Regions from separate parts of the Stenotrophomonas sp. FSL W7-1447 genome, predicted to be linked through region 2. Evidence: riboswitches for the same ligand, from Rfam matches in the RefSeq annotation. Region 2 holds a riboswitch; the other holds the start of a gene.
What was found. Region 2 has a riboswitch for glycine ahead of NSQ78_RS19360 (trimeric intracellular cation channel family protein). Riboswitches for the same ligand answer to the same signal wherever they lie in the genome.
Positions count from the first base shown of each region.

Region 1 (11,281 bases), 720 kb from region 2:
GGAACTTCATCGCGTCCTGGATGAAAAACACCGGGATGTTGTTGCCGACCAGATCCCAGTTGCCCTCCTTGGTATAGAACTTGACCGCAAAGCCGCGCACGTCGCGTGGGGTATCCACCGAGCCTGCGCCACCGGCCACGGTCGAGAAGCGGGTGAACACCGGCGTCTTCACTCCCACCTCGGTGAGGATGCGCGCGCGGGTATGGCGCGACAGCGAACGGGTCAACTCGAAGTAGCCGTGCGCGGCGCTGCCGCGGGCATGCACGATGCGCTCGGGGATGCGTTCGTGATCGAAGTGGGTGATCTTCTCGCGGAGGATGAAGTCCTCCAGCAGCGTAGGACCCCTCGGCCCCTGCCGCAGCGAGTTCTGGTTGTCTGCCACCGGAATGCCCTGGTCGGTGGTCATTGCCGGGTGGCTGCCGCCGGCCTGGAGGTGCAGCTCGCCGCCTTGGCCGCGATGCAGGTCTTCGGGGTGGGCAGTTGCGCGCTTGCCGGTGGGCTTGCTGGCGGCCATGGACGGTGGCTCCGGATCGTCAAGGAGCCACCACACTGGGACCGGTCCCGTTAAACCACGGTCCGGCAAAGGTGAACGTACGGGCAAAAGCAGGCTCGGGTATGCTTGCCGCATGCGAGTCGAGCCCGCCGACATCGAAGCCCTGTTCGACGCCATCCCGGACGTGCTGTTCTTCATCAAGGACCGCCAGGGGCGTTACACCCACGTCAACCAGACCATGCTGCGGCGGCTGGGCCTGCGCGCGCGCAAGGACGTGATCGGGCGTACCGCAGCCGAGATCTACCCGACCGGCCTCAGCGCCGACTACGTCGACCAGGACGCCCGCGTCCTGTCCGGCGAGGTGATCGAGAACCTGATGGAGCTGCACCTGTTCGCCAACCGCGAACCGGGCTGGTGCCTGACCTGCAAGCGTCCGCTGGTGGTTGATGGCGCCATCGCGGGCCTGATCGGCATTTCCCGCGACCTGGGCCAGAAGGACAGCCTGGGCACCCAGTACGAACAGCTGCGGCTGGCGCTGGCCCATCTCAACGCGCACTACGCCGAGAACGTGCGCATGCAGACGCTGCTGGACATCACCGGCTTCTCGCTGTCCAAGCTGGAGCGCAGCTTCCGCAAGGTGTTCCAGATGACCCCGCAGCAAGTGCTGACCCGGCTTCGGATCCAGATGGCCATGCACCTGCTGCATGGCGACGACAGCATTGCCTGCATCGGCCAGGCCTGCGGTTTCAGCGACCAGAGCGCGTTCACCCGCAAGTTCAAGGCTGAAACCGGTTTCTCGCCGCGTGCCTATCGCGCCCGTATCGGCGGTGGTATCGGCGAGCCGGCGCTGGCCTGAGCCGGCTGCTGCGCTGTGCCTATCCGGGCAGGCACGGGACAGGGTAAGGTGTCGCCCCTGTAGCCCGCCGCCAGCCCCGCCGATGCCCAACTCGATTCCGACCGCTTCGCCGTCCCGCCTCGGACATTCGCTCAAGCCCCGCCAGCTGATCATGATGGGCCTGGGCAGCGCCATCGGCGCCGGCCTGTTCCTCGGCTCGGGCGTGGGAGTGCAGGCCGCCGGGCCGGCGGTGCTGGTGTCCTATCTGGTGGCCGGCGCGCTGGTGATCATCGTCATGAACGCGCTGGGCGAGATGGCGGCGGCCAAGCCGACCAGTGGCGCGTTCTCGGTCTATGCCGCCGATGCCATGGGCGCCACCGCGGGCGCCACGGTGGGCTGGCTGTGGTGGGTGCAGCTGGTGATCGTGATCGCCGCCGAAGCGGTGGGCGCGGCCGGGCTGCTGGCGACGGTCTGGCCGGCCGTACCGGTGCCGATGGCGGCGTTGGCCTTCATGCTGTTCTTCACCGCGATCAACCTGCTGGGGGTGAAGAACTTCGGCGAGTTCGAATTCTGGTTTGCCATCCTCAAGGTCGCGGCGATCCTGGCGTTCATCGCCATTGGCGTGGCGCTGCTGATGGGATGGCTGCCGCAGGTGACCTCCCCGGGCCTGAGCAACTTCACCGAACACGGTGGTTTTGCGCCGAAGGGCCTGGCCGGGATCGGCGCGGCGCTGCTGGTGGTGGTGTTCGCCTTCGGCGGCACCGAAATCGTGGCCGTTGCCGCAGCCGAGACCGAAGACCCGGAGCGCAGCATCGCCCGGGCCATCCGCACCGTGGCCTGGCGCATCCTGGTGTTCTACATCGGCTCGCTGAGCGTGATCATCGCGGTTGTCCCGTGGACCAGCGAGGCGCTGAAGTCGCCCTTCGCCGCTGTGCTGGACATTGCCCGTATTCCGGGCGCGGGCACCGCCATCACCCTGATCGCGGTGATCGCGCTGCTGTCGGCGCTCAATGCCAACCTCTACGGCGCCTCGCGCATGATGTACTCGCTGGCGCAGCGCCGCGAAGCCCCGGCCGTGCTGGGCTGGACCGATCCGCGCCAGGTGCCGGTGATTGCCGTGCTGGCCAGCGTGCTGTTCGGTTTCGCCGCCACGGTGATGGAACTGCTGTTCCCCGACCGGGTGCTGCCGGTGCTGCTGAACATCGTCGGTTCCACCTGCCTGCTGGTGTGGACGCTGTCGCTGGTGTCGCAGCTGGTGCTGCGCCGCCGCGCGGATCGGCGTGGCACCCGGCTGCCGTTCCGCATGGCCGGCTTCCCGTGGCTGACCTGCTGTGCACTGGCGATTCTGGCGCTGATCTTCGGCCTGCTGCTGAGTGAATCGCACACGCGCCTGCAGTTCCTGTCGATGGTGGCGCTGACGGCCACGATCGCCGCCGGCAGCGCCATCGCCCGGCGCATGCGCGAGGCTTGATGGGGGGTGCCGGCCGGCGGCCGGCACTACCACGGGGGCTGCACATCCGCCGTGCCATCCTGATCGTGTAGGCCGTCAACGGCCTGTCGACCAGGAGTACCGCATGCTGCGCAGCCGTCCCTTCCTGATGTTCACCGGCCAGGCCGAGGCCGCGCTGGCCCTGTATGCCGAAGCCTTTGCCGATTTCCGCCTGCTGGCCCTGCAGCGCCATCCTGACGGTGCCGGCGCTGGCGTGTCCGGCCAGGTCCGCCAGGCCATCTTCCTGCTCGGCGGCACCCACTACCTGTGCTTCGACAGCCTGGACGTGCACGATTTCACCTTCTCGCCGTCGATCTCGCTGTTCGTCGAGTGTTCCGGTGCCGAACAGTTCGAGCGCGCGGCACGCGTGCTGGGCGAGGGCGGGCACTGGCTGATGCCGGTGGGCGAGTACGATTTCAGCAACCGCTACGGCTGGGTGCAGGACCGCTTCGGCGTATCGTGGCAGTTGAGCCTGGGGCAGATGCCGGACCCGTGATTATTGTGGGTGTGGACCTTGGTCCACGCGCCCTTATGAGAACGGCCCGCTTTCGCGGGCCGTTTTGTCATCCGATGCAGCGAGGAATCACGCCTCGACTTCATCATCCTTGTAGGCACCGACCGGGATGCAGGCGCACATCACGTTCTTGTCGCCGTATACGTTGTCCACGCGCGCCACCGGCGGCCAGTACTTGCTCTGCTTCAGGCTGGCCAGCGGGAAGGCGGCCAGCTCGCGCGGATAGGCGTGGGTCCACTCGCTGGCGGTCACCGCGGTGGCAGTGTGCGGCGCGTTCTTCAGCGGATTGTCCTCGCGGTCCAGGCGGCCGTCTTCGATCGCGGTGATTTCCTCGCGGATCTGGATCATCGCGTCGACGAAACGATCCAGTTCGTGCAGCGACTCGCTCTCGGTCGGTTCGACCATCAGCGTGCCCGCCACCGGGAAGCTCAGGGTGGGGGCGTGGAAGCCGAAGTCGATCAGGCGCTTGGCCACGTCCTCGGCGCCGATGCCGCTGGTCTTCTCCAGCGGGCGCACGTCGAGGATGCACTCGTGCGCCACCAGGCCGTTGCGGCCGGTGTACAGCGTCTTGAAGTGCGGCGCCAGGCGCTTGGCGATGTAGTTGGCGTTGAGCTGCGCGACCTGGGTGGCCTTGCGCAGGCCTTCGCGGCCCATCATCGCAATGTACATCCAGCTGATCGGCAGGATCGAGGCGCTGCCGAAGCTGGCCGCGCTGACCATGCCGACCGGACCGTTGTCACCCAGCTTGCCCGGCAGGAACGGCGCCAGGTGCTCCTTGACCGCGCACGGGCCGACGCCCGGGCCGCCACCGCCGTGCGGGATGCAGAAGGTCTTGTGCAGGTTCAGGTGCGATACGTCCGAACCCCACTTGCCCGGCTTGGCCACGCCGACCAGCGCGTTCATGTTGGCGCCGTCGGTGTACACCTGGCCGCCGTGCTTGTGGATGATCTCGCAGATCTCGACCACCTCTTCCTCGAACACGCCGTGCGTGGACGGGTAGGTCATCATGATCGCCGCCAGGCGGTCGCTGTACTTCTCGGCGTTGAGGCGGATGTCTTCGACATCGACGTTGCCGTTGGCATCGGTCTTGGTCACCACGACCTTCATGCCGCACATCTGCGCCGAGGCGGGGTTGGTGCCGTGCGCCGAGTCCGGGATCAGGCAGATGTCGCGATGGCCTTCGCCGCGCGAGCGGTGGTAGGCGCGGATCGCCAACAGGCCGGCGTACTCACCCTGTGCACCCGAGTTCGGCTGCAGGCTGACCGCATCGTAGCCGGTGCATTCGACCAGCATCGCTTCCAGCGAGTCGATCAGTTCCTTGTAGCCCAGCGCCTGGTCGGCCGGCACCAGCGGATGGATCTGCGAGAACTCCGGCCAGGTCACCGGGATCATCTCGGCGGTGGCGTTGAGCTTCATCGTGCACGAGCCCAGCGGGATCATCGTGCGGTCCATCGCCAGGTCCTTGTCGGCCAGCGAACGCAGGTAGCGCAGCAGTTCGTGCTCGCTGTGGTGGGTGTTGAACACCGGATGGGTCAGGAACGCGGACTGGCGCAGCAGGCCGGCCGGCAGTGCGTCGGCGGTGCTGGCATCCAGCGCATCAATGTCGGCCTGCGCGCCGAACACGGCGGCCAGCGCGACCACGTCGGCGCGGGTGGCGGTCTCGTCCAGGCTGATGCCGACCGAGTCGCTGTCGATCGCGCGCAGGTTGTAACCGGCGGCGCGTGCCTTGGCGTGGATCTCATCGGCATGCACGCCGGTGATGTGCAGGGTATCGAAGAAGTCGCCACCGACCTGCACGCCGGCCTTGCGCAGCGCCGCGGCCAGGATCGAGGCCAGGCGGTGGGTGCGGCGGGCGATGCGGGTCAGGCCTTCCGGGCCGTGGTAGACGGCATACATCGAGGCCATCACCGCCAACAGGACCTGTGCGGTACAGATGTTGGAGGTGGCCTTCTCGCGGCGGATGTGCTGCTCGCGGGTCTGCAGGGTCAGGCGGTAGGCCGGGTTGCCCTGGGCATCGATGGAGACACCGATCAGGCGGCCCGGCATCGAGCGCTTGTAGGCGTCACGGCAGGCCATGAACGCGGCGTGCGGGCCGCCGAAGCCGAACGGCACGCCGAAACGCTGGCTGTTGCCGACCACGATGTCCGCGCCCCATTCGCCCGGTGCGGCCAGCAGGGTCAGCGCCAGCAGGTCGGTGGCCACGGCCACCAGGCCGCCGCGTGCGTGCACGGCCTCGACCAGGGCCTTGTAATCGCCGATCTGGCCGAAGGTGTCCGGGTACTGCAGCAGCAGGCCGAAGGCTTCTGCTTCCAGTGCCTCGGCCGGGGTGCCGACGCGCAGCACGATGCCCATGGGCTCGGCGCGGGTGCGCAGCAGTTCCAGGGTCTGCGGGTGCACGGCATCGTGCACGAAGAAGGTGTCCGACTTCGACTTGGCCGAACGCTTGGCCAGGGTCATCGCTTCGGCCGCTGCGGTCGCTTCGTCCAGCAGCGAAGCGTTGGCGATTTCCATGCCGGTGAGGTCGGCGCACAGGGTCTGGAAGTTGATCAGCGCTTCCATGCGGCCCTGCGAGATTTCCGCCTGGTACGGGGTGTAGGCCGTGTACCAGGCCGGGTTTTCCAGGATGTTGCGCAGGATCACGTTCGGCGTGTGGGTACCGTAGTAGCCCTGGCCGATGAAGCTGCGCAGCACGGTGTTCTTGTCGGCGATCGCACGGATCTTCGCCAGTGCCTGCACTTCGGTCATCGATTCGGGCAGTGCCAGCGGTGCCGGCGACTTGATCTTGGCCGGCACGATGGCATCGGTCATCGCATCCAGCGACGCGTGGCCGACGACGTCGAGCATCTGCGCGATCTCGGCATCGTTGGGGCCGATGTGGCGCTCGACGAACGCATTGTGGTGCTCGAGCTCACGCAGGGAAGGGGTGTTCTGGGACATGGCGAAGGATCCGTCAGGAAAGGGCACACGCACGGGCACAAGCCGCCGGTCGGCGGTCTGCGGGGCGCCCCTCTGTCCTTTTGCCTGAGAGTTTGGAAGCGCGGAAAACTGCGGCTTCGTGCCCCTTCGGCGCCGGATCGAACCGGTCTCTCCAGAGTTCTGTTACGGGTGGTATCGGGCCTGAGCGATTACGGGCGTTGCGCCTTCGGCAGCGGTGTTCCGCTTCTCCCACCGTGTTGCCCGCCGATTATAGCCCGTTGCGGGCCCGCCGGCCGCCTCTGGGGCCGGCCGCCGCGCCTGAATGGCCGATGGCCCGGCCATGCGTTTTGTGCACCGCTGCATGGCATCGGGCGCAATCCCCACCTATCATGGCCGCATACCCGAATTCATCTGGCGCCGTCCCTGCAGAAGGGGGACCGGCGCCCGCCGTGCGTGCCACGCATGGCCCTGCCGGACGCCTTCATCATGACCGCCGCTGCTGCTCCCTCCACCCGCCGCATGGCCCTGCTGCTTGCCGGCCTGGCCATGTTCGGCCCGTTCTCGATCGACACCATCTTCCCGGCCTTCCCGCAGCTGGCGCAGCGCCTGGCGGTGGACGAGGTGGCGGTGCAGCAGACCATCAGCGTGTACCTGCTGTTCTACGGCCTGATGAGCCTGGCGCACGGCCCGCTGTCCGATGCGTGGGGCCGCAAGCGGGTGATCCTCGGCGGCCTGGTGGTCTTCGCCGGCGCCTCGGTGGGCTGCGCGCTGTCCACCGACCTGACCACGCTGCTGGCGTTCCGCGCGCTGCAGGGCCTGTCCGCGGGCGTCGGTATGATCGTCGGCCGCGCGGTAATCCGCGATCTCTACCATGGCCACGATGCGCAACGGTTGATGAGCCAGGTATCGATGCTGTTCGGCATCGCACCGGCGATCGCGCCGATCATCGGCGGCTGGATCCTGCTCAGTGGCGCGGGCTGGCCGCTGATTTTCTGGTTCCTGGTGGTGTTCTCGCTGGTCCTGCTGGTCGCCACCGCACGCTACCTGCCGGAGACCCATCCGCTTGCAGCACGCGTGCCGCTGTCGCCGCGCGTGCTGCTGCGCGACTACGTGCGCATCGGCTTCAACCCACGCTTCCTGCGCCTGGCGCTGGCTGGCAGCATCGGCTTCGGCGGCATCTTCCTCTACATCTCCTCGGCGCCGGTGTTCGTGATGCAGCACCTGCACCTGGGCGAGGGCGGCTTCGCCTGGCTGTTCATTCCCACCATCGGCGGCATGACCACCGGCTCGTTCCTGTCCGGGCGCATGGCCGGGCACACCACGCCCACACGGCAGGTGTCCATCGGCTTCGGCCTGTGCGCGCTGTCGGTGCTGCTGAACGTCGGCTACGTGGCGCTGTCGCCGCAGTTCGTGCTGCCGTGGGCGGTGCTGCCGATCTTCCTCGGTGGCATGGGCATGGCGCTGATCTTCCCGATCCTGGCGCTGGCGGTGCTGGACATGTACCCGCACCAGCGCGGCCTGGCCTCGTCGCTGCAGGCGTTCGTGCAGCTGATGATCAGCACCGTGGTGGCCGGCGTGGTGTCGCCGCTGCTGAGTGCCAGCCCGCTGCATCTGGCGTTGGGCCAGGCCGGGTTCTTCGGCGCCGGCTTCGTGTTCTGGTACTGGGAACACCAGCGCGAACGCGCGGCGCAGGCGGCCTGCACGGGCCATTGAGCAGCACGCAGGGGTAGGGGCGGTCGCAGCGCCCGCAGCCCTTGCGGCGGGACACCACCGGGCTAGGCTGGGCACTCCAGCCAGCCGGTGCGCGGATGCACCACAGCCAGCCGATCCGATGCCGTTGCATGAGGTTTCCCGATGGCTGCGCAGCAGACCTACCGCCTGTTCGAGGTGGCGCTGAAGGAGCGCCGCGTTCTTTCCCCTTCCCTGGATCGCATGGTGTTCACCGGTGCCGACGTGGCGCGGATGAAGACCGAAGGCCCGGACCAGCGCATCAAGGTGTTCTTCCCCTTGCCTGGCCAGCGGGTGCCGCAGGTCCCCAGCGGTGCGGACTGGTACCGGCGCTACCGGGCGCTGCCGGATGATCAGCGCCCACCGATGCGCACCTACACACTGCGCCAGTTGCGCGCCGAGCAGGGCGAGGTCGACGTCGATTTCGTCCTCCACGGCGAGACCGGGCCAGCGTCGCGCTGGGCGATCCACGCACGCCCGGGCGACCGGGTGCTGCTGCTGGCCCCGGACGCCGACTGCGCCGACAGCAGCGAGGGCTGGGAATGGAAACCGCCGGTCGGCGTCGGCCAGGTGCTGCTGGTGGCCGATGAAACCGCGCTACCGGCGGTGGCCGGCATCCTCGAGGAACTGGCGGCCAGGGTGGATCCGCCGCGCACGCTGGCGCTGCTGGAAGTGGCCCAGGCCGGCGACGCGGTGCGCCTGAAGGCACCGGCCACGGCCGAGCTGGTCTGGCTGCCGCGCGGGCGGGCCAGCTACGGACAGCCGCTGCTGCAGGCGGTCCAGGCGCGCCTGGCCGCCGCTCCCGGCGGGGTAGCGGGGGAGGCGCTGGAGGAGATCGCCGTCGATACGCAGATCCTCTGGGAACAGGCCGATTCCCGCGTGGCCGGTCCGCTGTATGCCTGGGTAGCGGGCGAGGCGTGGGCGGTGATGGCGATCCGGCGCCACCTGCTGCGCGCGTGCGGGCTGGATCGCCGCGCGATCACCTTCATGGGCTACTGGCGGCAGGGCAGGGTGCTGGATTGACCGTGTCGAACCGGGGCCGCGTGAAGCGGCCTGGCCGGCGGGGTGGGTTATCCTTGCGCCCCCCTCGCCGCGGTACCGCACCATGTCCACCACCTCCAAGATCCGCCGCGACCAGCGCCGTCGCCAGGAAAAGCAGGCCGCCAACAAGGCCGCCGCCCAGGCGTCGCCGGTGGAGCCGCATGCCGAACTGCGCGACGCGCAGCGCACCCTGCTGGCCGGTGTCGTGCGCCGCGACGGCGAATGGGTGCTGGGCATGGATGGCCGTATCGCCGGCCACAGTGACTCCGCCGCGCAGGTCCTGGCGCTGATCATGCAGGCCGGTGAGCTGCACGAACGCAATGGCACGCCGGTGCGCCTGATGTACTCCGACGCGCTGCGTGATGCCGCGCAGGCCGAAGCGAAGGAGAAGGGCCAGACGTTCGAGGAGTTCAAGGCGGAGCTGGCTGCGGCGATGGCCGCGAAGAAGGACAGCTGATCGCTGTCGGGGTAGAGTACCGCCGCTGGTAGCTGCCAGACGGATTTCCACCGTGCAGTTGCTTACCAGCGGCCGGCGACGACCAGAATGGGGCGGATCCTCGCGGATCCGCCCCTTTTCTCATTTCGCCGCCGGGGCCGCGTTGGCCTGCCAGCCGCACATCTGGCCTTTGCTTGATCGCTGTTCCGGTAGTAGCTACCGCTGGCGGCTGCCAGACGGATTTCCACCGTGCAGTTGCTTACCAGCGGCCGGCGACGACCAGGAAGGGGCGGATCCTCGCGGACCCGCCCCTTTTCTCATTTCGCCGCCGGGGCCGCGCTGGCCTGCCAGCCGCACATCTGGCCTTTGCTTGATCGCTGTTCCGGTAGAGTAGCCGCTGGCGGCTGCCAGACGGATTTCCACCGTGCAGTTGCCGTACCAGCCGTAAGCGACGACCAGAAACGGACGGATCCTCGCGGACCCGCCCCTTTTCTCATTTCGCCGCCGGGGCCGCGTTGGCCTGCCAGCCGCACACCTGGCCTTGGCTTGATCGCTGTTCCGGTAGAGCCGGCCCGCTGGCGGCTGTTGCCGCTTAGGCCAGCGGCAGTTGGCACGACCAGGAAGGGGCGGATCCTCGCAGACCCGCCCCTTTTCTCATTTCGCTGCCGGGGCCGCGTTGGCCTGCCAGCCGCACACCTTCCCTTTGCTTGATCGCTGTTCCGGTAGAGCCGTCCGCTGGTAAGCTGCCCGCGGGATCTTCATCGCGTAATTGCGCTTACCAGCGGCCGGCACGACCAGGAAGGGGCGGATCCTCGCGGACCCGCCCCTTTTTTCATTTCGCCGCTGGGGCCGCGTTTGCCTGCCAGCCGCACACCTGGCCTTGGCTTGATCGCTGTTCCGGTAGAGCTTACCGCCGGCCGCTGGTGCCAGACGGATTTCCACCGTGCAGTTGTACCAGCGGCTTTACACGACCAGGAAGGGGCGGATCCTCGCGGACCCGCCCCTTTTCTCATTTCGCCGCCGGGGCCGCGTTGGCCTGCCAGCCGCACATCTGGCCTTCGTTCTGCTGCTTCAGCCACTCGTTGACCGGGGTGAAGTACTCGATCATCGGGTAAGCATCGAGCTTGTCGGTGCCGGTCAGTTCCTTCAGCGTGGCCTGCCACGGCTGGCTGGCACCCTTGCTCAGCATCGCCCAGTACTTCTGGTAGGCTTCCTTGTTGCCGTAGAAGGTGCACTCATGCAGCGGGCCCTTGTAGTAAGCCGCATCGCACAGGCCCTTGTAGAACTGGAACTGCAGGATGCGCGCCAGGAAGTAGCGGGTGTAGGGAGTGTTGCCCGGCACGTGGTACTTCGCGCCCGGGTCGAAGAATTCTTCGCCACGGGTGCTGGCCGGGGCCACGCCCTGGTACTTGGCCTTCAGGTCCCACCACGCCTTGTTGTAGTTGTCGGCGGTGATCGAGCCATCGAACACGCCCCAGCGCCAGCGGTCGATCATCAGCCCGAACGGCAGGAACGACACGCCCGAGAGCGCCATCCGCATCTGGTTGTTGATGACTGCCTCGCGGCTTTCGGTCGGCGCATCGACCAGGCCGATCGAGCTGAGGTACTTGGGCGTCATCGCCAGCACGATGGTATCGCCGATCGCTTCGTGGAAACCATCGTTGGCACCGCCCTGGAACAGCGGCGGCAGCGGGTTGTAGGCCAGGTCGTAATAGATGTGGCCCAGCTCGTGGTAGATGGTGGTGAAGTTCTCTTCGTTCGGCTTGATGCACATCTTGGTGCGCACGTCGCCTTCCATGTTCATGTCCCAGGCGCTGGCGTGGCAGACC
Region 1 is NZ_CP150199.1:3,442,542-3,453,822, reverse strand. Features, by position in the region: gene NSQ78_RS16200 (catalase) at 1-514, opposite strand, end outside; gene NSQ78_RS16195 (AraC family transcriptional regulator) at 627-1,349, shown strand; gene NSQ78_RS16190 (amino acid permease) at 1,432-2,799, shown strand; gene NSQ78_RS16185 (VOC family protein) at 2,903-3,313, shown strand; gene gcvP (aminomethyl-transferring glycine dehydrogenase) at 3,401-6,268, opposite strand; glycine riboswitch at 6,331-6,433, opposite strand; gene NSQ78_RS16175 (multidrug effflux MFS transporter) at 6,734-7,960, shown strand; gene NSQ78_RS16170 (siderophore-interacting protein) at 8,102-8,998, shown strand; gene NSQ78_RS16165 (hypothetical protein) at 9,081-9,473, shown strand; partial or broken gene NSQ78_RS16160 (M2 family metallopeptidase) at 10,462-11,281, opposite strand, start outside.
Region 1: linked by a shared signal. The riboswitch ahead of gcvP (aminomethyl-transferring glycine dehydrogenase) and the one ahead of NSQ78_RS19360 (trimeric intracellular cation channel family protein) in region 2 are both predicted to bind glycine.

Region 2 (11,281 bases):
GTGGGCGCCTCGTTGTGCGCGACGGGTGCGGCCGGCTGCTGGAGCTGCTGCAGGCGCGTGGCCGGCAGTTCACGGATACGCGCCTGCACCTGCTCGGCCAGCTGGCGCCAGGCCGCGGCGTCGGGCTGGCCATGGGCATCACGCGGGCACGCGTCGGCCAGCAGGTGCTGGTAGCCGGCCTCGTCCTGGTCGAGCACGCGCATGGCAATGCCTTCGTCGAGGCTGCCGCCCACCCGCAGCAGCAGCGCCAGGCGCGGCAGCGGCGCCATTCCGCCCAGCGCGGCCAACGGCGCGGCCCACTGCCCGCCCACCGGCTCGCGCAGTGCCTGGCGTTGCCCCAGCAGGGTCCAGAAGCGGGTCGGCCACTGCGCCATCGGCAGGTCGCTGGCAACGGCCGCGAACGCGCGCATCACCGCGACCAGCGTCTGCTCGGCACGGGCGGCGTCGCCGCACTGCAGTTCAGCCACCACCAGGGCGCGGCGCTCGACGCCGCGCAGGAACGCCGACAGCGCGCCGGCCGCGGTCGAGGAAACAGGGGCGGGCACAGCCGTCATCGGTCACTCCAGAGGTCTTCCGGCATGATAGCGGCAGGCAATCGACGCCCGTAGGACTTGCGCCCACCGGCACTTCGTGCTGCAGGTTGTGCACAGCACCACGCGGGTTTCGGGGAAAACTGCGGCATCCGCCTGAATTCACTCTGTTTCAGCTTTGTTTCACACATAAGCTGTTGATTTTGATTGTTTTTGCCGTGTGGCGATTTTTTGACCAACCCGAGCGTGAGGCCGTCGCCATCAGCCTCCTGCGCGTCCGCTGGCCGGTAACGCACAACGTTATCCACAGAACATGTGGATAAGACTGAATCTCCAATGGACACCGATATTTAGGTGACATTTATGATTCAACGGACGCCGTCCGGTCGCCCCGTCCGCTGCCATCCGCGCGCGCATGGCCCGGTACACTGGCCCGATGCTTTCACCGATTCCGACCCTGCAGGTCGCCCTGCCCGTCCCGCTACCGCGCCTGTTCGACTACCTGCCACCGGAAGGCGATGGCCCTGCGATTGCGGTCGGCTGCCGCCTGAAAGTGCCGTTCGGCAACCGGGAGCTGGTCGGTGTCGTGACCGGCCACGGCCAGACGGACGACGGGCAGGGGCTGCGCCAGGCCCTGGCGTGGTGCGACCCGCAGCCGTTGCTGCAGGGCGAGCTGTGGCAAAGCCTGCAATGGCTGGCGCGCTACACCCACGCGCCGCTGGGCGAGGTCGTCAGCACCGCCCTGCCCGGTCCGCTGCGGCATGGTGAGGCCCTCCCCGACACCCACCATTGGGGCTGGCAGCTGACAGCCGAGGGCCATGCCCAGCGTGCGACGCTGCGCGCCGGCAGCCGGCCGCGGCAATTGGCCGAACTGCTGGCCGACGCCATCGTCGATGAAGACGTGCTGGGCGAACGCATGGAGGATTGGCGCACTGCCGCACGCAGCCTGGCCAAGCGCGCCCTGGCCGAGCGCGTCGCGCTGGCAGTAGCGCCCCAACACGCGCAGCCGCTGCCGGGCCCTACCCTCAACCCGGACCAGGCCGCCGCCGTGGCCGCGATCACCGCCGCCGAAGGCTTCCAGCCGTTCCTGCTCGATGGCGTGACCGGCAGCGGCAAGACCGAGGTCTACCTGCAGGCGATCATCCATTGCCTGGCGCACGGCAGGCAGGCGCTGGTGCTGGTACCGGAAATCGGCCTCACCCCACAGACCCTGGCGCGCTTCCGTGGTCGCCTCGGCATTGCGGTGCATGCGCTGCATTCGGGCTTGAACGACAACGAGCGCGCGCGCGTCTGGGCAGCGGCCTCTCGCGGCGAAGCGCGGGTCATCGTCGGCACCCGCTCGGCGGTGTTCACGCCGTTGCCGCAGGCCGGCCTGTTGATCGTCGACGAGGAACACGACGGCAGCTACAAGCAGCAGGATGGCATCCGCTACCACGCGCGCGATTTCGCCCTGGTCCGGGCCAAGGCGCTGGGCATTCCGGTACTGCTCGGCAGCGCCACGCCCTCGCTGGAAACCCTGCACAACGCCTATGCAGGCCGCTACACCCACCTGCGCCTGAAGCAGCGTGCCGGCGATGCGCGGCCACCGCGCGTGCGTATCCTCGATGTACGCAAGCGGCCGCTGCATGACGGCCTCTCGGCCGATGTGCTGGCCGGCATCGGCGAGCACCTACAGCGTGGCCAGCAGGTGCTGGTGTTCAAGAACCGCCGCGGCTACGCGCCGGTGCTGCTGTGCCATGACTGCGGCTGGACTGCGCCGTGCCAGCGCTGCGACGCGCCGATGACCGTGCATGGCGGGGGCCGGCGCCTGCAATGCCACCACTGCGGCGCGCGGCAGCCGGCACCGCTGGCGTGCCCGGCCTGCGGCAGCCTGGCGCTGCAGCCGCAGGGCATCGGTACCGAACGCCTGGAAGAGCACCTCACCGTCGCCTTCGCCGACTTCCCGGTGGTGCGCATCGACCGCGGCACCACCTCGCGACGCGACGCGCTGGAACAGCAGCTGGCAAAACTGGGCGACCAACCCGGCATCCTGGTCGGCACGCAGATCCTGGCCAAGGGCCACGACCTGCCCAAGCTGACCCTGGTGGTGGTGGTGGGCATCGACGAAGGACTGTTCTCGGCCGATTTCCGCGCCAGCGAGAAACTCGCCCAGCAGCTGATCCAGGTGGCCGGTCGCGCCGGGCGTGCACGTGATCCCGGCGAGGTCTGGCTGCAGACCCATCACCCCGGGCATCCACTGCTGGAAACCCTGGTCAGCGGTGGCTACCACCCGTTTGCGCAGGCCGAGTTGAACCAGCGCCAGGCGGCCGGGTTCCCGCCATTCGCGCATCTGGCGCTGATGCGTGCTGAAGCGCAGCAGGTCGAGCACGCCAACGCATTCCTGCTGGCCGCGCGGCAGCTGCTGGGCGAACAGGACGTGGTCGAGGCCTACGGGCCGATGCCCGCACCGATGCCACGCCGCGCCGGGTACCAGCGCACGCAGCTGCTGCTGTCGGCCCTGCAGCGACCGCCCCTGCATGGCGTGCTTTCGCAACTGGTACCGCAGCTGTACGCGCTGCCGGAAGCCCGCAAGGTGCGCTGGTCGCTGGATGTGGATCCGACCGATCTGTATTGAGGGGTCAGAGCCCCTTGGTTATCGGGGCCGGATCCCTTTTCGCAGGAAAGGGCTCTGACCCCGAACGCCTTCGCTTACGTCAGCGGCGACATCACGCCGCGCTGGTAAGCCGGTCGCTCGCGCAGGCGCGCATACCACTCGGCCAGGTGCGGCAGGTCCGGGCGCTGGATCGGCAGTTCATACCAGGCGTACACCAGCGAGCCGAGCGGAATGTCGCCCATCGCGAACGTCCCGCCCGACAGCCATGGCTGCGTGGCCAGGGTGGCATCGGCCATCGCCAGGTAGTCACCGGCACGGACGATGGCCGCGTTGATGCGCGCTTCGTCACGGTCGGCCGGCGCGGTGCGCATGATGCCCCAGACCAGGTCGCTGTACAGCGGTGCCATCCGCGAGGTGCTCCAGTCCATCCACTTTTCGGCCTGCGCGCGCTCCATCGGGTCCTCGGCGTACAGCGTGCCCAGCGCATAGCGCGCGCTCAGGTAACGCACGATGGTGTTCGATTCCCACAGCGGCAGGCCGTGGTCCTCGATCACCGGCACCAGGCCGTTGGGATTCATCGCCTGGTACTCCGGCGTCTGCGTGCCGCCGTGGCTGCCGCCGACTTCGATGGATTCGTACGGCAGGCCGATCTCCTCGGCACACCACAGCACCTTGCGGACGTTGCTGGAATTGCGACGGCCCCAGATCTTCAACATGCGGGTTTTCCTTGCTGGCAATGCGAGCGGCAACGATACGCCTGATCGGTGGGTGATGTGCGTGCCGGGTGCGGGATCTGGCATCTGCAGCATGCCGGCCAGCGGCCGGCACTACCGGTTCTCTTGCCGGCACTACCGGTTCTTTTTCGGCAGCGCGCGTACGTAGGACGACTTGCCATCCTTCTTCAGCTCGAACAGGCCGATGGCCGCCAGCAGGTCGCTGAGCTTGCCGTAGCCATAATTGCGCGGATCGAACGAGGCCTGGTTGCCGATCTGGCTGCCGACCGGCCCCAGGTGCGACCAGCCATCCTCGCCCTCGGCCGCAGACACCGCGCGGCGCAGCATCTTCACCAGCCGCGTGTCGCTGCGCATCTCCGCACCGCTTTTGCGCGGGCGTGCATCGTCATTGGCGACGGGCTCGTTGGATGCCTGTTCGCTCGATGCCTGCTCGGCATCCGGCACACTGGCGTGGGTCTGGCCCAGCGCTTCCAGGTAGGTGAACTTCGAGCATGCGTTGACGAAGGGTTCGGGCGTTTTCTTTTCGCCGAAGCCATACACCTTCACGCCATCGGTCAGCAGGCGCATCACCATCGGGGTGAAATCGGCATCGCTGGAGACGATGGCGAAGCCATCAAGGTTGCGCGCGTACAGCAGGTCCATGGCATCGATCACCATCGCCATATCCGAGGCATTCTTGCCCTTGCTGTAGGCGAACTGCTGGATGGGCCGGATCGCATACTCATGCAGTACCGCTTCCCACCCCTTCAGTCGCGGGCTTTTCCAGTTGCCATAGGCGCGGCGCACGTTGGCCACGCCGTAGCGCGCGACTTCGGCCAGGACCTCGTCGATCTTCGAGGCCGGCGCGTTGTCGGCGTCGATCAACAGGGCGATGCGCTTTTCCGGTTCGCTCATGGGCTCCTCACGGGCCGTTGCCTGAACCCGAGTATCGCCGATCCGGGCGGTCGCTGACGTGACAGGTGGCCGCCGTGCGAAGATGCCAGGCGCTTCCCCCAATGCCCCCACTGGAGTGAGTCGATGAGTCGCGAGCGCGTTCCCCACCTGGTCGTTGTCGGCGGCGGTTTTGCCGGTCTCTGGGCCACCCGTGCCCTGGCCCGCGAACGCATACGCATCACCCTGGTCGACCGCCGCAACCATCACCTGTTCCAGCCGCTGCTGTACCAGGTGGCCACCGCCGGCCTGTCCGCACCGGATATCGCTGCACCCCTGCGCCACATCCTCGGCCACCAGCGCAATGTGGAAGTCCGCCTGGGCGAAGTGGTGGCCATCGACAAGCAGGCCCGGCAGATCCGCATGGCCGATGGCAGCGCGCTGGACTACGACAGCCTGCTGCTGGCCACCGGCGCCACCCACGCCTACTTCGGCAATGACCACTGGGCCGACGATGCGCCCGGGCTGAAGACGCTGGACGATGCCATCGCACTGCGCCGCAAGCTGCTGCTGGCGTTCGAGCGTGCCGAGGCCGAGCCGGACCCGGCGAAGAAGGCGGCGTGGCTGAGTTTCGCCATCGTCGGTGGTGGTCCCACCGGCGTCGAACTGGCCGGCACGCTGGCCGAGATCGCGCGCCACACGCTGCGCAACGAGTTCCGCCACATCGACCCGGCCAGTGCCAAGGTGCGGCTGGTCGAGGCCGGCCCACGCGTGCTGTCCTCGTTCCCGGAAGTGCTGTCGCTGAAGGCGCGCCGGCAGCTGGAAAAGCTGGGCGTGGAAGTGCTGACCGGGACCCCGGTGAGCAACATCGACAGCCAGGGTTTCACGCTCGGTGACCAGTTCGTGCCGGCGCGCACCGTGGTCTGGGCCGCCGGTGTGGCCGCTTCACCGCTGGCGCGCACGCTGGACGTGCCACTGGATCGCGCCGGGCGCGTGCAGGTGCAACCGGACCTGACCCTGCCCGATCACCCGGAGCTGTTCGTGGCCGGCGACCTGGCCGCACTGAGCCAGGCCGACGGCAAGCCAGTACCCGGCGTGGCACCCGCCGCCAAGCAGATGGGCAAGTACGTGGCCGAGGTGGTCCGCGCACGCCTGCACGGCACGCCCGAGCCCGGCCCGTTCAAGTACGCCGACTACGGCAACCTGGCCACCATCGGCCGCATGGCCGCGATCGTGCACCTGGGCCGGCTGCAGCTTTCCGGCGTATTGGCCTGGTGGTTCTGGCTGGCCGCGCACGTGTTCTTCCTGATCGGCTTCCGCAACCGCATCGTGGTGCTGCTGAACTGGGCCGTGGCGTACTGGAGCTACCAGCGCAGTGCGCGCATCATCTTCGGTGATGACCAGGAAGACCGTCGCCCCCGACGGTAGTGCCGGCCGCTGGCCGGCTGCTGCGCGGTCGGTTCCCTTTCCGCAGGAAAGGGCACTGACCCCGTCAACACCCTCCACGCATGGCGTGGCTCTAGGCTCTACTTGCTCATCGGGCCACCGGGGACCCGCCGTTTCGACCAGGTCCGGCAGAAATCCTCCTTTCTCGCAGTATCGGCAATCTGCGCGGTACTCCAATGGCGGGTGATCCAGATCGTCAATGCGGTACTGCTGAGATGCCAGCGCAGCATGCCGCGCTGTGGTTGCCGCCACAGGTGGCGCCGGGCAATCCAGAAGGCCTCCCGCTCCACTTCAGGCACCTTCTTCTTCATTCCGTCCTTGTCGAAGAACTGGGCAGTGAAGTGCCAGGGATTCATCGGCTGGTATCCCGCCCGTGGTTCACCGCTGCATGCGGCCACACCACTGGGCACGCGGTCCGCCGGCTTCGGCCGACCGTCCACCAATGCCAGCCCTAGCAGATACAGCAGGCCAGGCAGCAGCGCGATACCGGCGACCAGCACGACGACGGAGATCCATGCGTTGCCGGCGGCACGCATCGCTCACTGCGCCTTCGGTTTCGGGTACCACAGCGCGTTGACGATGACCCAGCGCTGGCCGAAGCGCCCCATGTGGAAGTAGTCGACAAACCACGGCGTCTCCAATCGCACCGAGGCGGCGTTGCCGGTCACGTCCAGCACCGTGCAGCGGCGGTCCCATTGATCCTTCGGCGTCTTCAACGCGCCCTGCTTCGTCAACGAGACCAGTTCTTCCTTCGACATCCGGCGCAGGCCGAGGCGTTCGTCAGATGTATCGCCGAGGACCGCGCGCTTGGCCAGGTCCGGATGCAGGGAGCGGGCGACCCGCTGCGGGTCGGCCTCCAGCTGGCCATCGACGTAGTCGTGGCAGGTGGCTTCGATAGCCGCGAGGGTGGCCGGGTCGGCGGCAGGGCTCGTTGCTGCGGAAAGAGCGAACAGCAGGGCGATCATGGACATCCGGGTCTCCAGCTCTGGGCGCGGGGTGATCATCGCATGGGCCGGGTAGCCCATCCACGCAGGGCGTGGATCTACAGAAGCGTCTCGACCGGTTCCTGCAGCCAGGCCAGCTTGCGCTCGCGGGGCTGCTGCTTGAGCTGCCACTCGGCGCGTGAGGCGGCGGCCCGGTCCGGGTATTCGCGCACGGCCAGCACGCGCAGCGGTGGCCGTGCCCGCGTGTAGCGCGCGCCCTTGCCGGCCTGGTGGGCGGCGAAACGCGCGTCCACGTCCGTGCTGATGCCGGCGTAGTAGCTGCCATCGCGGCATTCAAGCAGGTACAGGAACCACGGGCGGACGGACGGGGCCATGCCCTGGATTATGCCGTGCTGCACTGCAGCGGATATACTGGCCGCCGAATGCAGGAGAGAGGCGCCGCGCTGGCGCCCGCCGAAGGCGCAGGCTCCCATGATCGCTCAGGCCGGTGGGCTGGAATCCCACCAACCATGCATTCGACTCGCCGAGCTGGAGAGAGGTCACCGGGCACGCCCGGGACGATCCGCCGAAGGGGCACGCGGCCCATGCCGCTGAACTCTCAGGCAAAAGGACAGCGGGAGCGGCACCGGTCATCGTCATCCCGTCATTGCGCAGGCAGTGGCGGTCGTCGCGCATGGCCGGCCCCACCGCGACCGGAGCCTGTCCCATGCTGCTGTCCATCATCTACCTGATTGCCATTTCCGCCGAAGCCATGACCGGCGCACTGTCCGCCGGCCGCCGCCGCATGGACCTGTTCGGCGTGGTCATGATCGCCTGCGTCACCGCCCTCGGTGGTGGATCCCTGCGCGACATCCTGCTCGGCCACTACCCGCTGGGCTGGGTGAAGCATCCGGAGTACCTGGGCTTCACCGTATGCGCGGCGCTGATCGCCACCTGGGTGGCGCGCTGGATGCACCACTTCCGCCGCACGTTCCTGGTGCTCGACGGACTGGGCCTGATCGCCTTCACCCTGATCGGCTGCTCGATCGCGCGCGAAGCCGGCCATGCGATGCCGATCGTGCTGATCGCCGGCATGCTGACCGGCGCGTTCGGCGGCGTGCTGCGCGACATCCTCTGCAACGAAGTGCCGCTGATCTTCCAGAAGGAGCTGTACGCGATCATCGCGCTGCTGACCGGCGCCGCTTACCTGCTGCTGCTGCACTGGAGCGTGGCCGACGCCACCGCGATCCTGTGTTGCCTGGGCGGCGGCTTCGCGCTGCGCCTGCTGGCCATCCACTACCGCTGGGAAATGCCGAAGTTCGTGTACCACGACGAAGTGCATTGAGGATCGTGTTCGCCGGGACCCGCACCACCCCGGCGATGGACCTGGCGCTGTCGCTCATGCGCAGCGCCAGGCGCATCGCCGGTGCAGACGGGCCGGTCTCCAACTCCGACCGGCCCTGATCGCGGCCGCACCCCCGCAGGCGCTGGCCGCCATCCACACACGTGCCGCGCTCAGGCGGCTTCCATCAGGCCGCTTCGGACACCTTTACGTCACGACGGGCGCGCACGGCAGCAGCCAGTCGCTCCAGCACCGTCACCGTGGTATCCCAGTCGATGCAGCCATCGGTGATGCTCTGCCCGTAGACCAGCGGCTGGCCTTCCACCAGTTCCTGGCGGCCACCGACCAGATGGCTCTCGATCATCACGCCGACGATGCGCTGTTCGCCCTCTTCCAGCTGAGCGGCGATGTCGTCGATCACCTTCGGCTGGTTTTCCGGGTTCTTCAGGCTGTTGGCATGGCTGGCATCGATCATCAGCCGGGTCGGCAGCTTGGCTTTGGCCAGCACCTGGCAGGCCTCGCCGACGCTGCCTGCGTCATAGTTCGGCTGCTTGCCGCCGCGCAGGATCACGTGGCAATCCGGGTTGCCGGTGGTCGACACGATGGCGGTGCCGCCCTGCTTGGTGACCGACAGGAAGTGATGCGGATTGGACGCCGCCCCCACCGCGTCAGCGGCGATCTTGACGTTGCCATCGGTGCCGTTCTTGAAGCCGACCGGGCACGACAGCCCCGAGGCAAGCTCACGATGCACCTGGCTTTCGGTGGTACGCGCGCCAATCGCGCCCCACGCCACCAGGTCGGCGATGTACTGCGGCGAGATCACGTCGAGGAACTCGACACCGGCCGGCAGGCCGAGCTTGTTGATGTCGCGCAGCAGGCCGCGGGCGATGCGCAGGCCCTTGTCGATCCTGAAGCTGCCGTCCAGGTCCGGATCGTTGATCAGACCCTTCCAGCCCACCGTGGTGCGCGGCTTCTCGAAGTAGACGCGCATGACGATTTCCAGTTCGCCGGCCAGTGCATCGCGCAGCGGCTTGAGGCGCTGGGCGTACTCGATGGCGGCGTTGGGATCATGGATCGAGCACGGGCCCACCACCACGGCCAGGCGGTCGTCACGGCCGTGCAGGATCTGGTGCAAGGCCGCGCGCGAGGCGCTGACGGTGTCGGAGGCTTCATCGTCACAGGGCAGCATCGCCAGCAGCTGGGCGGGCGGTGTCAGCGGTTCGATGGTGCGGATACGCAGGTCGTCGGTGTGCGGGGGCATTGGGGGAGATCTCCGGAACGTTGGGGGTCCCCAGCGTGGCGACATGAAAAAAGCCGCCAGGTTCGCTGGCGGCTTTCGGGAATGCGTCTGAAGCTTTCTTCAGGGTGAGCGCAGTCCTTCCTCCGCCAGTGGCTTCGGAAAGTAATACCAGTAAAAGCGGGTAGCGGCTGCGTTCATGGGATCTATTGATAGCACAGCTTTTGCGCAGTGCAAAATGTTTCATCCGCAACTGGGGACGTGGTTCAGCGAGGTGCGCTCCAGCGCTGCCTCCGTGGCGCCAGCCACGCAATGTCGGTCATTTGCCATGCACTTCCACGTCCAGCAGCAGGCCTTCGTGGATGTCCGCCCAGCGCTCCAGCACGCGGTCCAGCTCCTGCCGGGCCTCATCCAGCTGCTCGGGGTTGAGCAGGGAGCGCGTTGTATAGAGATCGGAGACCAACCGCCGCAGGGTCGCTTCCGGGATGGCCACCGACGGCCCTTCCAGCCCCGGCAACTGCAATGCCGGGCTGTCGCCAAGCGGGCCGAACAGCGTGACCTGGAGCGTGCTCTGCATGATCAACTTCCCTGCGGGTGGACATGGGCAATGTCCTGTTTACCGCGTCCGGGTGACCGGCGCATGTGCCATGCGCGTCCGGGGTGCAGGCGGGGGTGGCGGTATAGCGCTCGATGAAGGTGTGCGACATGCTGCTTGTTCCTTGAAGGTCCGGGGGGTGCTTACCAGCGGCCGGCACTACCGGAGCGAGCGCAGTGCACGCTTGCGGATGTAGGCATTGGCGTCGCTGTGGTGTTCGTACTGCCAGCGCGCGCACACCGCACGCAGCCACTGCGGCTGCGTCTTGCCGGCGTCGTTGAGCCAGTTGCCCACGGAGTCCTGTACGTAGCGCTCCGGGTCGTTGGCCAGTGCTTCCAGCAGCGGCAATGCATGTTCCGGGTGCCGCTTGAACAGCGCGATATGCGTGGCCCATACGCCGCGCGGGCGCAGCGCTTCGCAGGCGAAGCGGCGCAGGTACGGCGATGCTTCCTGCGTCCATGGCTGCAGGTACTCCAGCGCCTGCAGGGGGGCGGTAACAATGTCGGCACGCAGCGCCAGCCACGCCCATTCGCGCACGCCGAAGTGCGGGTCGTCAGCCAGCGGACGCATCGCCTGCAGCTTGGCCGGCAGCGTCGCGCCGGCATCGCTGCCGATCAGGTAGCAGGCCCAGCCGCGCACCGTGTCTGAGACATGCGCCTGCCAACGCGCAGGATCCCCCTGCCCGGCTTCGTGCAGCAACCGCGCCGCCAGCGCCATGCGCTGGGTGATGCCCTTGCCTGAGGCATCACGCATGCATTGCAGCGCTTCCGGCTCAAGGGCTGGCGCCACCACCTGCAGCAGCGCGGTGAAATCCACGGCCAGGCATTCGGCCAGATGGGTGGCAGCGGCGCTGCCACTGTTGAGTGCACGCAGCCTTTGCGCAGGAACGGGCGTGCTCATGCTGCGGATTCCCGCCCAGTGTCCGTGTGCTGCCAGACCTTGTGCAGCAGCTGCGACAGCTGCTGCTGTTCACCCGCGTCCAGGCCGTTGAACAGGCCGCTGATCCAGTGC
Region 2 is NZ_CP150199.1:4,165,506-4,176,786, forward strand. Features, by position in the region: gene NSQ78_RS19320 (hypothetical protein) at 1-554, opposite strand, end outside; gene NSQ78_RS19325 (primosomal protein N') at 967-3,144, shown strand; gene NSQ78_RS19330 (glutathione S-transferase) at 3,219-3,839, opposite strand; gene NSQ78_RS19335 (NYN domain-containing protein) at 3,972-4,751, opposite strand; gene NSQ78_RS19340 (NAD(P)/FAD-dependent oxidoreductase) at 4,875-6,155, shown strand; gene NSQ78_RS19345 (hypothetical protein) at 6,254-6,709, opposite strand; gene NSQ78_RS19350 (nuclear transport factor 2 family protein) at 6,713-7,144, opposite strand; gene NSQ78_RS19355 (GIY-YIG nuclease family protein) at 7,216-7,491, opposite strand; glycine riboswitch at 7,533-7,622, shown strand; glycine riboswitch at 7,636-7,739, shown strand; gene NSQ78_RS19360 (trimeric intracellular cation channel family protein) at 7,824-8,441, shown strand; gene NSQ78_RS19365 (hypothetical protein) at 8,438-8,560, shown strand; gene NSQ78_RS19370 (3-deoxy-7-phosphoheptulonate synthase) at 8,626-9,699, opposite strand; gene NSQ78_RS19375 (hypothetical protein) at 9,995-10,252, opposite strand; gene NSQ78_RS19380 (DNA alkylation repair protein) at 10,430-11,170, opposite strand; gene NSQ78_RS19385 (MarR family transcriptional regulator) at 11,167-11,281, opposite strand, start outside.